2 regions of the Qipengyuania sp. L-5Y genome follow, and region 1 is predicted to be linked to the other one. Evidence: riboswitches for the same ligand, from Rfam matches in the RefSeq annotation. Region 1 holds a riboswitch; the other holds the start of a gene.
The links. A riboswitch is a leader RNA that binds a small molecule or an ion and turns the genes downstream of it on or off. The one in region 1 is predicted to bind cobalamin.

Region 1 (5,576 bases):
ATCTTCCAATGTATCGGGTGCCAGCGACAGCAGCGTCGGGGCGGTTCCGATCCAGTCGCCGAGTGCTTCTTCCAGATCGGCAGGGGTGACCGCGCAGACCGCGCATTGCGATTGGGTCAAGATGAGGTCGGGCCGCAAGTCCCGCAGAAGCGCGGTATCGACTTCGTATACCGACAGTCCTTGCCTCACGATTTCCTGGATCCGGTCGTCGATCTGCCGCGACGTCAGTCCTTTCTCGAGTCTGGTCGACGTGACGACCGGCAATGCCTTTACGAAAAGCGGATAATCGCATTCGTGCGAGCGACCGACGAGGCTCTCTCCCAATCCGAGTGCGACGGCGATTTCGGTCGCGCTCGGCAGGAGGGACACGATGCGCGGCTGCGCCATGTCAGGCGAACCGTATTCGCGGAGAAGGTCCGAATAGCGTGGGAGCGGCTCTGGCGAGGAGCCAGGACGCCAACAACAGTCCTGCGAACCATAATGCATCGTTCGCGAAGATCTGTCCCACGATCGCCATCGTGAAAGTCTCTGTCCCGCCTACCACCAAAGCAAACCCGAATAGCGCAGCCTCGTAAACAGCGAAGCCGATCAGAAAGGCGCCAAATGTCCGAAGGGTGCTCAGCTCGTTTTGTTCTCCCATGATGATGGCACCGGCGAGCATGGCGAGAATAGATGCGATGCCCAGCGCACCGCCCCAGGCGAACGCATATCCCGTGTGCGGGTAGCCGAGGACGGTGAACCCCAGCAACTGGTTGGTCGCCCAGATCGCGAGGATCGTCGTTAACGCGAGCGAGCGGCGCATGGTCGCGGCGGTCACGATCGTAACAGCCACGAACGGCATCATGCAGGCGGCAACCAGCGATCCGCCCACCGTCGCCAAGGCAAGTGTGACAGGCCATGCGAACCTCGCAATGTCGGACTTTGCTATCATTTCATCCGTCATCGAAATTCTCCTTAGAAACGCGCGCGCGCGCCAATGGCGAACGAGCGTCCGGGCGTCGCGAAACTGAAGACATCCTCGTAATCGGCGGCCGTCAAATTCTCGACTCGGCCGAACAGCTCGACATTATCCATCACCCTCACGTCGGCGTTGACGTTCAGCAGAAAGTAGTCGTCCAGTTGCACGCGAACCGGCACGAACGAGGGATCGATGAAAGCGCTGTCGATCGTCTCTCCATTGTAGCGCGCAACGAGCGTGACCCCTCCGGCATCCTTGGGAGCGCGCCAGTCGACAGCCAGGCTGGCGGTATGGGAGGGCCGCCGCACTTCGCGCGCGCCATCCTCGTGGGAACGCAGATAGGTGTAAGCTCCATTGACGCGCCAAGCTTCCGCGAAGCGCGCCTCGCCGAACACTTCGACGCCGTTTCTCTTGGATACGGTATCGCGATTGCCAGGGCTGGCGACGAAGTTCGGGGGCGGAAAAGAAGTGAAGATCTCTTCGTCCAGTTCGCTCTCGAAATAGGTGACCCCGATTGAAGCGCGCTCACCGAACAGCGACTGGTCGATCCCGATCTCCCATCCGCTCGACTTCTCGGGCCTGAGGTCGGGATTGCCGATGAAACGGCCGTCCACGAACCCATATAGTTCGTAGAACGAGGGGTTCTTCACCCCCGATCCGACGGCCCCGCGCACTCGCGTAGCCGCAGCGATCCGATAGCTCGCCTGAAGCCTGTACGTGGTTGTATCGGCGAACTGGTCGTTCCAGTCCCTGCGGATGGATGCGGACGCGCTCGCTCGGTCTCCGAGATCGATCGCATACTGGCCGACGAGACCGACATTGTCGATCTGTCGGCGACCGGTGAATGCGAAGCCGGTCGGATCGGTGTTACGGAAGCGTTCGCGTTCGACATCGAGAGCCGCCGTGACCCGGTGGGTCAGACCGCCAGCCTCGATACGCAACGTCGTATCGTAGGACCCTTTCAACCTCTGGCCCTCGCTGCCATAGCTGCGTCCAGTCGAAGCGAAACCGTCGCGCCGGGTATCCGCGATCTGGGCCGAAAACGCTTGGGTCCAGCGATCGTCGAGCAAGTCTAGCTCGCCCCTGATGAGCACATAGATAGCCTCGTTCTCGAAGCGGTTGCCGGGGCTATCGACCTGGAATCCGAAGGTCGGACTTCCCGGATCGGAATCGCTGTCGTTGAATTCGGCATTGGTGCGCGCGTAGCGTAATACACCAGTGAGGCGTGCATTGGTTGATGGCGCGAACGTCGTCTTCAGCGAGACCGCACCACTGTCGTTCGCAAGATCGCGCGTGCCGTTCCGGGCGCCTGGCGTGCCATCGGTGGTATTGAGTGTGGCGGACAGCGCGTAGTCGAGATCGCCACTATATCCAGCGATCCGGGCAGCACCGTTCACCATGCCGAACGAACCGGCTTCGATCCGCGCGACCGCCCCGGGCGCATCGCGGCCGTCGAGAGTGATGTACTGGATGACGCCGCCGATCGCGTCCGACCCGTAGATCGCGCTCTGCTGTCCGCGCAGCACCTCGATCCGCGAAGCCTCGTCGGCGATAAGCGTTCCGAAATCGAACTCGCCGGCATAGGGATCCGACACCTCGATCCCGTCAACGAGGACGAGCGTATGGTTGGCTTCAGCACCGCGCAACCGAAGCTGTGTCTGACCGGGAACCCGTCCGACCGCGACCCCTGGGACGTCGCGGAGCACGTCGGACACCTCGCGGACTTGCCTCCGGTCGAGGATTTGCTCGTCGAGGACGGTGACCGATCCGCCGATCCGGTCGAGCGGCATGGGATCGGTGGCGCGGTTCCCGGTGACGACGATCGAGGTGTTGGATGTCTCTGGATCGGCAGCGGGATCGATGGTCTGAGCGAGCGATGGAGCCGGCAGAAGCACGGAAGACAGAAGCGACAGGTGAATGTATTTCATGAGAACGAATTTCCGGGGCGCCGGGCGACTTGGCCGGAGCGTCCGCACGAGTGCGGTCGACGAGACTGCTAGGGACGGACGCGTGCATCCCCCGGCAGTCCTGCCGATGCGGCTCCAACCGCTACTCGTCGCCCGGACGAAATTCGTTTCGCGCCTGGCCAATCCCATGAGCCCGGCAAGAGCGACACGCGCCGGTCGGTCTCCTGGCTCACGGGTTGTCGCACGAAACATACCTTCCCAGACGACAATTGCCGCCCAGTGGTTGTGGAGCCAACCCCACCCATGTTACGCGCTCGCCGCTTACAGTTGCAGGGACAGCCGCAGAATTGGCCTATCGAGACCTCACTGCGTTCCCGTTACCGGCACGCTTTATCGACATTTGATTCTGCCGACGCTCGTCTCATAGACTTTGGTCGAATGAGCGGCAAGCGCTCAGTTCCAGAGCAACGCAGCAAGACGATGGTCGCCGTTTTAGGGGGTAGGTGAACTTAATCCATCGTATCTGTTTAGGTCACCAACTGAAATGCCCAGATGTTGATCCGTCGACCTTTGGATTGGCACCAGCTTTCGCTTTCGTCTGAGATCGATTCTCAACCCTTTCTTAAATATCGCGAATGGTGTCGGAAGCCGTACGGCAGCATTTTAGTTTCTAATGCGCAAGCCGGACAGATCGCATACGGTCCAACTTCGTCGCCGGTTCAATGTCCTCTATATTGAATGCGCGGCCTAAAAGCCGACCGTCGCACACCCACCCTAAACCACGACATTAAAGCGTCAACATTATTGACCCAGAAGCTGACACATAGGCCGTCCACGAGCGTGGCCGCAACCAATCGTCGAGTATCCCGTGTGCGCTCGTAATCCGAATATCTGGCGCTTGGTGTGCGATGATCGCGTCGTTGCGCTGCCTTGGCGTTGCATCATTTAGCGACGCTCTTAGACACTGCCGCTACAGAAACTTTGCAGCTTGGTTGCTAATCAGAAGCACACTCGCAACGCTATCACTGCAGGTCGCTGGCAGCGCCGGATACAGTCGCGATGCACTCCGCTTGCAGGCGTAATCGGCGTGGGGTATTTGTCCGTAAGCGTCTGATTTGAAGAAAGAAAATGAGGGCCGCTGTATTTGGGGAGGACTTGGCTGCGGCCAAGTCTTGCACAGCGGCTGCATCAGGCGCTTCCCTCGCTCCGGTTAAACGGAAGCGTAGGAGTCGGATGATGGAGTACTTTGCAGGGCTCGATGTATCGATCGAGGAGACCGCGATCTGTGTGGTGGGCGATGACGGGAAGGTGGTACTGGAGACCGAGGTCCCGACCGAGCCGGAGCTGATCGCTGAGGCGCTGGAGCGGTTTGCGGGACGGCTGCGCCGGGTCGGCCATGAGGCGGGATCGGTATCGCCGTGGCTGCATGCCGGATTGATCGAGCTGGGCTTGCCCGCCGTCTGTCTGGAGACGCGCCATGTGCGCGCCGCGCTGTCGGCCCAGCGCAACAAGACCGACGCCGCCGATGCGCTCGGTATCGCCCATATCATGCGCACCGGGTGGTTCCGGCAGGCGCATATCAAGACCGAGGAGTGCTACCGGATACGCCTGCTGCTGGTCCAGCGGCGCAACCTCAAGCGCAAGTTCCTCGATATCGAGAACGCCATCCGCCACTCGCTGAAGGTGTTCGGGATCCGGCTTGGCAAGGTCGGACGCGGATCGATGGCGAAGGCCGTGCGCGAGGCGGTCGCAGGCGATGCGATGACCGCAGGGCTGATGGACTGCATGCTCAGAGCCCGCGCGGCGCTGTGGGATGAGTATCTGATCCTGCACAAGCTCGTCACCCAGCTCGCCATGCGCGACGAGCTGTGCCGCCGGTTCATGGCGATCCCGGGCGTCGGCCCGGTGACCGCGCTGAGCTTCAAGAGCGCGATCGATGATCCCACCCGCTTCCGCCGCTCGCGCAACGTCGCAGCATACTTCGGGCTTACCTCGCGCCGCTGGCAGTCGGGCTCGTCGATCGACGTGAAGGGCCGCATCAGCAAGGCGGGTGATCCCGATATGCGCCGCGCGCTCTACGAGGCTGCATCCGCGATGCTCACCCGGTTCAAGGGGCGCGACACGATCAAGACGTGGGGACTGAAGCTCGCGAAGACCAAGTGCCACGCCAAGGCGCGTGTCGCGGTCGCCCGCAAGCTCGCCATCGTGATGCATGCGATGTGGCGCGACGGCACGTTCTATGTCGGCGATCCCGACGCCGAAGCGCACGAGTTCGACAGCGCCTACGCCGCCAAGATGCAGCGGCTGAGCTACGCGCGGTCATGATGACGAACACGTAGAACGCAGCCGACTGACGGCTCGACAACATACGGAGGTCCGCGCAAGCGGCAGAAGGAATGATACAGACCAGGACAACGGGAAGCACGATATCTCGCCTGTGGCAGTGCAGACTGACCACGCTTGATTGCCTGTGACGATGCCCCGTAACTCCGATAGCGACATGTGCCGCGAGCGCCCAAGTATCGCCTCGATGCAGAGCGATACCGGCTTCGATGAGCACGGAAGATTGCGCGGCGTATCAGACCTCAACCGCTACTTCGCAGACCAGCCTACATTGGCGTCGAATAGTTGGTCTTTTAGTGCTAAAGAGAGGAAACGACGATGGCGAATACTTGCTCAAAAACGAAGCCAAATAAGATGGCGAGATAAAA
Region 2 (5,576 bases), on a different contig from region 1:
TCCCGGGCTCGTTGATCCATTTGCCTGAATTGGCATACTCCTCGCGAACCCTGCCGGATTGCGGAAGCTTGTCGGCTGGAGCTGCGGCGGCGGGCGCCCCAACCGGCGCATCCGGTTCGGTACTGATACCGATAGCGGCATTGGACGGAGGGGTAGGCTGTACAGGGCCGGGGACGTCCGCTTCCGCGCGCCGAACGTTGGGGGCGGCAAGCGGCTCCGCGCCGGCATAGTCGTCGGTAAAGGCACCGGCGGTTCCGGCCCCGCCTTTCCAGCGATAGAAACGGTGCGCGCCGATGGCACCGATATAGTCGAGGCTGGCGGCCCAATAGGGGTTCACGTAATTGGTGTGGTAATGTGTGGCCAGGCCGACGGGCTTGTAAACCTCGCCCGCCAAGGCACCCAGCGCTACGGATTGGGCCACCGCCCACCCCCGGCGGGAAGGGGTGCGCGCCAGTGATCCGTCGCAGGTGAAGCTGAACTGGCAGCCCGTCTTGCGTTCCGACCCCTGAAACACCACACCGCAGATGCTGGCGGGATAGGCGGGATGTGCAACCCGGTTCAGGACCACTTGCGCCACCGCTTGTTGGCCCGACAGGCTTTCGCTGGCGGCTTCGTAGTACACGGCCATGGAAAGGCACTGCAATGCGCGCGCCTTGTCGATACCGTTGCCCGTCTGGCGAAATGCCTGTGCCGCTGCAACCGCGCCATGACTTTGTGCAAATTCGACGGTTTCAAGCGTCCCTTCGCTCTTGCGAAGGTCGGCGATATCTGTGGCAAGGCGCGGGGCATCTTCGAGGTAATAGAAGGCCGATCCAGGAAAGCTTTCGCCAGCCGTTTCGAACGGCATGGGCGTCAAGGGTACGCGTTCGTCGCCCAGGCCAATCGCGCTTCTGAAATCGGACCATTCGCCTTGCGCAGCCACGGTCGGAAGAGCGATGGCAGCGCCAAGAATACCGAGGCGGGTCGCCAGTTTACGGCGATCCTGCAGTCTGGCGGCTCGGCGCTGGGCGCGCGGCGAGGCGACGTGCAGCGCACGGTCCTTGTCCCCGGCCAACACTTCCAATCCGCTCAAACTGCGTCCTTCTTTCAGGAATTGCCCATAGCCTATACCCGGTAAGGCCGACAGATGTGTGCGATCGCCATCCCGCAACGGGACGGGATTCGATGGCGCCCTATAACAGCAAAACTTAATGAAGTTGCGTCTTGTGCAACGACACATTGCGCAGTAGTCGGCGCCGCGAGTCACGGGTTGGCCTGTTTGCGCAGGCCCGAAGAGGGAAGAGGGTGCAAGCCCCTCGCTGCTCCCGCAACTGTGACCGGGGAGGTCCGCTCCATATGCCACTGCGAAAGCGGGAAGGCGGAACAGGGCCGCTGATCCGGGAGCCAGGAGACCTGCCCATGACCGTCGTTCGGCTGCAGGGCGGGGTGTACCTGTAGCAAACGTGGATGGAGCGTTTCGGCTCCCTCCCGTCATGGGCGGCATTTCGTTCATGACAGGAGGTTACGTGTATAAATATCTGCTTTTGATTTCCGCTTCGGCAATGCCTGGCGCAGCGTATGCGCAGACTGCCAGCGAGCAGGCGCTCGAGGAAATCATCGCCGCCCAGGACGAGGCAAACGAGGCTGGCGATCAGCAAGCGACTGTGGGCAGCTATCGCAGCGCGGCCCCGGCCGAGGCGATCATCACGGTCACGGCCAACGGCCTCGGCACCGATCTGCGCAATACCGGCCAGTCGGTCACCGTCATCGGACGGGAAGAGATCGAAACCATTCAGGGTGCCGATCCGGCACGCGCACTTGCGCGCGTTCCCGGTCTGTCGCTGTCGCGTAGCGGGGGTGTCGGTACGGTAACCAGCGTAAACGTGCGCGGCGCCAATCCCGATCAGCTTCTGGTACTGGTCGACGGCGTGCGCGTGGCCGACCAGGCGAGCCCTTCGGGCGGCTTCGATTTCGGCAATCTGCTGCTTGGTACAGCCGGCAAGATCGATGTTCTGCGCGGATCGAACAGCACGATCTGGGGATCGGAAGCCGTGGGCGGGGTGATCGACATCTCGACGCGGGCCGAGCGCGGCATGACTGCCAGCGTCGAGTACGGCTCGCGCGACACGCTGTTTGCCAGCGCCGCTGCCGGAGCAGGCAATGACAATGCCTTTATCGGCCTGACCGGGTCATGGTTCGAGACCGACGGATTTTCCGCAGCCGCATCGGGCACGGAAGCCGACGGATCGAAGCAATTCGCTATCGGCTCCAGCGCCTTCCTCAATCTGACCCCCAGCCTCGAGCTGTTCGCGCATGGCAACTTTGCGGAAGGCGACGTCGAGATCGATGGCTTTCCCGCACCCGATTTCGTTCTCGCGGATACCGACGATACGCAGAAAACCACGCGTTACTGGGGCGATGTCGGCCTTGCCTATTACGGCAACGACCTGACCCTGCGCGCCGCGTACAGCCTGTCCGATACCAAGCGCGCCAATCGCGATGGTTCCGGGGCGGAGACCTTTGCCAGCGACGGCCGCTCCGATCGCATCTCGCTGCGCGGAGAATACCGTTTGCTGGGCGGTCTCTCGCTGGCTTTCGGCGGCGATCATGAATGGACCGAGTTTGAAACGAGCTTCGACACGGCCGCCGAAACCGAAATCAGCGGGGCCTATGCGCAGCTTGGCTGGGTGATGGGCCGTCTGGCCGTCCATGGCGGTGCGCGCGTGGACGATCACGAACAGTTCGGCACGCATGTAAGCTTCGGCGGCGATGTGAGCTATGGCTTTGGCGATGACTGGCGCGTGCGCGGTAGCGTGGGCGAAGGTTTCAAGGCACCGACACTGTACCAGTTGCTCTCGTTCTACGGGAATACGGAGCTCGAACCCGAAGAAAGCACCAGCTACGATCTGGGAGTTGAGAAAGGGCAGCGGGGCTCAGGTCTGCATCTCGCGCTGACGGGCTTCCGCCGCGACAGCGACAATCTGATCGGGTTCGGCGTTACGCCTGAAAGACCTTCCGGCGTATACCTGAACACCGCCCGCGCCCGCGCGCAGGGCATCGAAGCGGAGGCAGGCTTCGATCTTGCACCCGGTCTTCGCCTTGCCGGCACATATTCCTATGTCGATGCGGAAGATCGTACGACCGATCTCGATCTGGCGCGGCGACCCAAGCATTTCGGTACCATTTACGGCGACTGGATCAGCGATTTCGGTCTCGGCCTGGGGGCGGATCTGCGCCTCGTGGGTGCAAGCTGGGATAATGCCTCCAACACCGTTCGCCTCGAAGGATACGAGTTGCTCGATGTGCGGGCATCCTTCGGCCTGGGCGACAATCTGGAACTGTTTGGCCGCGTCGAGAACGTGTTCGACACCGATTACCAGACGGTTGCAGGATATGGGACGGCTGGCCGCAGCGTCTTCGGCGGGATCAGGGCGAAGATGTGAAACCGCTGCTCGCCGCATCGGTCCTGCTCCTTGCCGCATGTGCGCAGGGCGGGGCCGATGCGCCGACGGCTCGGGCGCGGCCGACCATCGTCAGCCTGAACCCCTGCACCGATGCGATCCTTGCCGATGTGACGGCGCCGGGACAATTGCTGGCGATATCCCATTACAGCAAGGATCCGCGGTCGAGCTCGATGCCGGCGAAACAGGCGTCGCGATACCGGGCCACCGGCGGCACGGTCGAGGAGGTTCTCGCGCTCGATCCGGATGTGGTCGTGGCGGGAAGCTTTATCGCACCCGCAACACGCGCCGCCCTGGAAGATCTGGGCATGCAGGTCGTGACGTTCGGCATAGCCAGTGATGTCGCCTCGAGCGAGGAGCAGATCCGGGAACTGGCTTCTCTGTCCGGCGATCCGCAAGCGGGTCAGCGCCTGATCGAACGGATCGAAGCGGCGCTCACCGAAGCAGAGGCGCCAGACGGGCGCGCCGTCGACGTTCTCCTGTGGCAGCCCGGCGGAATTGTCGCGGGCGAGCAATCGCTGGTGAGCGACCTGCTTGCTCGCACCGGTTTCACGAACGGTGCGCCGGCCCGCGGGCTGTCCCAGGCCGACTATGTGGCGCTCGAAGATGTGGTCGCCGCGCCGCCGCAGGTGTTGCTGGTTGCAGGCGGCGACCTTGGCCAGCAGCACCCGGTGCTCGACCGGCTGCCGGATATGCGGCGCGAACGCTTCGATACCAGCCTGCTTTACTGCGGCGGTCCGACGATCATCCGTGCCGCTCGCCGACTGGCGGAGATACGGAGCACAGTATCGTGAACCGCGCGACTTTGATCTTCGGCGGGTTGCTCATCGTTGCGCTTCCGCTTTCGCTGCTGGCCGGGCGGGTCTGGCTCGATCCCGCCAGCACGCCCAACGCCGCGCTCATCCTTGCAGAGCTGCGCCTGCCGCGCGCCCTGCTGGCCGTGGTCGTGGGCGCGGGATTGGGAGCGGGCGGGGCAGCCATGCAGGGGTACCTGCGCAATCCGCTGGCCGACCCCGGTCTTTTCGGGATCGCCCCGGGCGCGGCGCTGGGTGCCGTGGCCGCGCTATGGTTCGGCTATGCCGCTTCGCCTTGGCTGCTTCCCGCATTCGCCCTGATCGGGGCGGGCGGGGCGATGGCGTTGCTGGCGGCGATTGCCGGACGCACGGGCGGGATCGCGCTGTTCACGCTCGCCGGGTTGATGGTTGCGAGCCTCGCCGGCGCATTGACGGCGCTTGCGATCAGCATGGCGCCCAATGCTTTCGCCATGAGCGAGATCGTGATGTGGCTGAACGGCGCGCTGACCGACCGGAGCTGGCGCGAAGTGTGGCTGGCCACCCCGCTGGTGGCGCTGGGCGTGCTTCTGCTCTGGCGGAGCGGGAAATCGCTGGATGCGCTCACGCTGGGGGAACCCGTCGCCAGATCCCTTGGGGTCGAACCCGGACGGCTGCTCTGGCTGCTGATCGTGGGTATAGGGCTGACGGTCGGCGCGGGCGTCGCGGTGGCCGGTATCATCGGCTTCGTCGGCCTCATCGTGCCCCATCTGGTTCGGCCCTTCACCGATAGCCGGCCTTCACAGCTCATCGTGCCGAGCGCATTGGCCGGGTCCCTGCTGGTGCTTGTCGCGGATAGCGTCGTACGCATATTGCCACTGGTGACGGAACTGCGTCTGGGCATCGCCTTGAGCCTCCTTGGCGCTCCGTTCTTTCTCTGGTTGCTGCTGCGCATGCGCAGGGGGCTGGCATGATGCTCGCGGCACGGGAACTCTCCGTCGACAAGCGTCTGTCCCGCATCTCGCTCGACCTCGCGCCGGGCTCGATCACGGCGATCTGCGGGCCGAATGGTGCGGGTAAATCGACCTTGCTCGAAGCGCTCGCGGGCTTGCTGGTGCCCGATGATGGAATGGTGGCCTTCGACGGGGTGGATGCTTCCACAAAGTCACCACGGGACCGAGCAAAGTGTATCGGCTATCTCCCCCAAGCGCATGAGATTGCCTGGGATGTTCCGGTGCGCAGTCTGGTCGAACTCGGGCGCATGCCGCATGGCGATCGTCTGTCCGGGCCGGTCGATGCCGCTCTGGACGCGCTCGACATCGCACAGCTTTCGAATCGCCGGGCGCAATCGCTATCGGGCGGCGAA

Region 2: it holds a riboswitch for cobalamin, as region 1 does, so the genes downstream of both, AC13F2_RS04470 (TonB-dependent receptor plug domain-containing protein) here and AC13F2_RS05180 (TonB-dependent receptor plug domain-containing protein) in region 1, are expected to answer to the same signal.

What each region holds. Positions count from the first base shown of each region.
Region 1 covers NZ_JBSXOM010000025.1:563-6,138, reverse strand. The annotation lists gene AC13F2_RS05190 (cobalamin-binding protein) at 1-387, opposite strand, end outside; gene AC13F2_RS05185 (hypothetical protein) at 389-943, opposite strand; gene AC13F2_RS05180 (TonB-dependent receptor plug domain-containing protein) at 955-2,886, opposite strand; cobalamin riboswitch at 3,063-3,294, opposite strand; gene AC13F2_RS05175 (IS110 family RNA-guided transposase) at 4,102-5,190, shown strand.
Region 2 covers NZ_JBSXOM010000024.1:17,355-22,930, reverse strand. The annotation lists gene AC13F2_RS04475 (cell wall hydrolase) at 1-1,072, opposite strand, end outside; cobalamin riboswitch at 1,230-1,414, shown strand; gene AC13F2_RS04470 (TonB-dependent receptor plug domain-containing protein) at 1,506-3,422, shown strand; gene AC13F2_RS04465 (ABC transporter substrate-binding protein) at 3,419-4,234, shown strand; gene AC13F2_RS04460 (FecCD family ABC transporter permease) at 4,231-5,184, shown strand; gene AC13F2_RS04455 (ABC transporter ATP-binding protein) at 5,181-5,576, shown strand, end outside.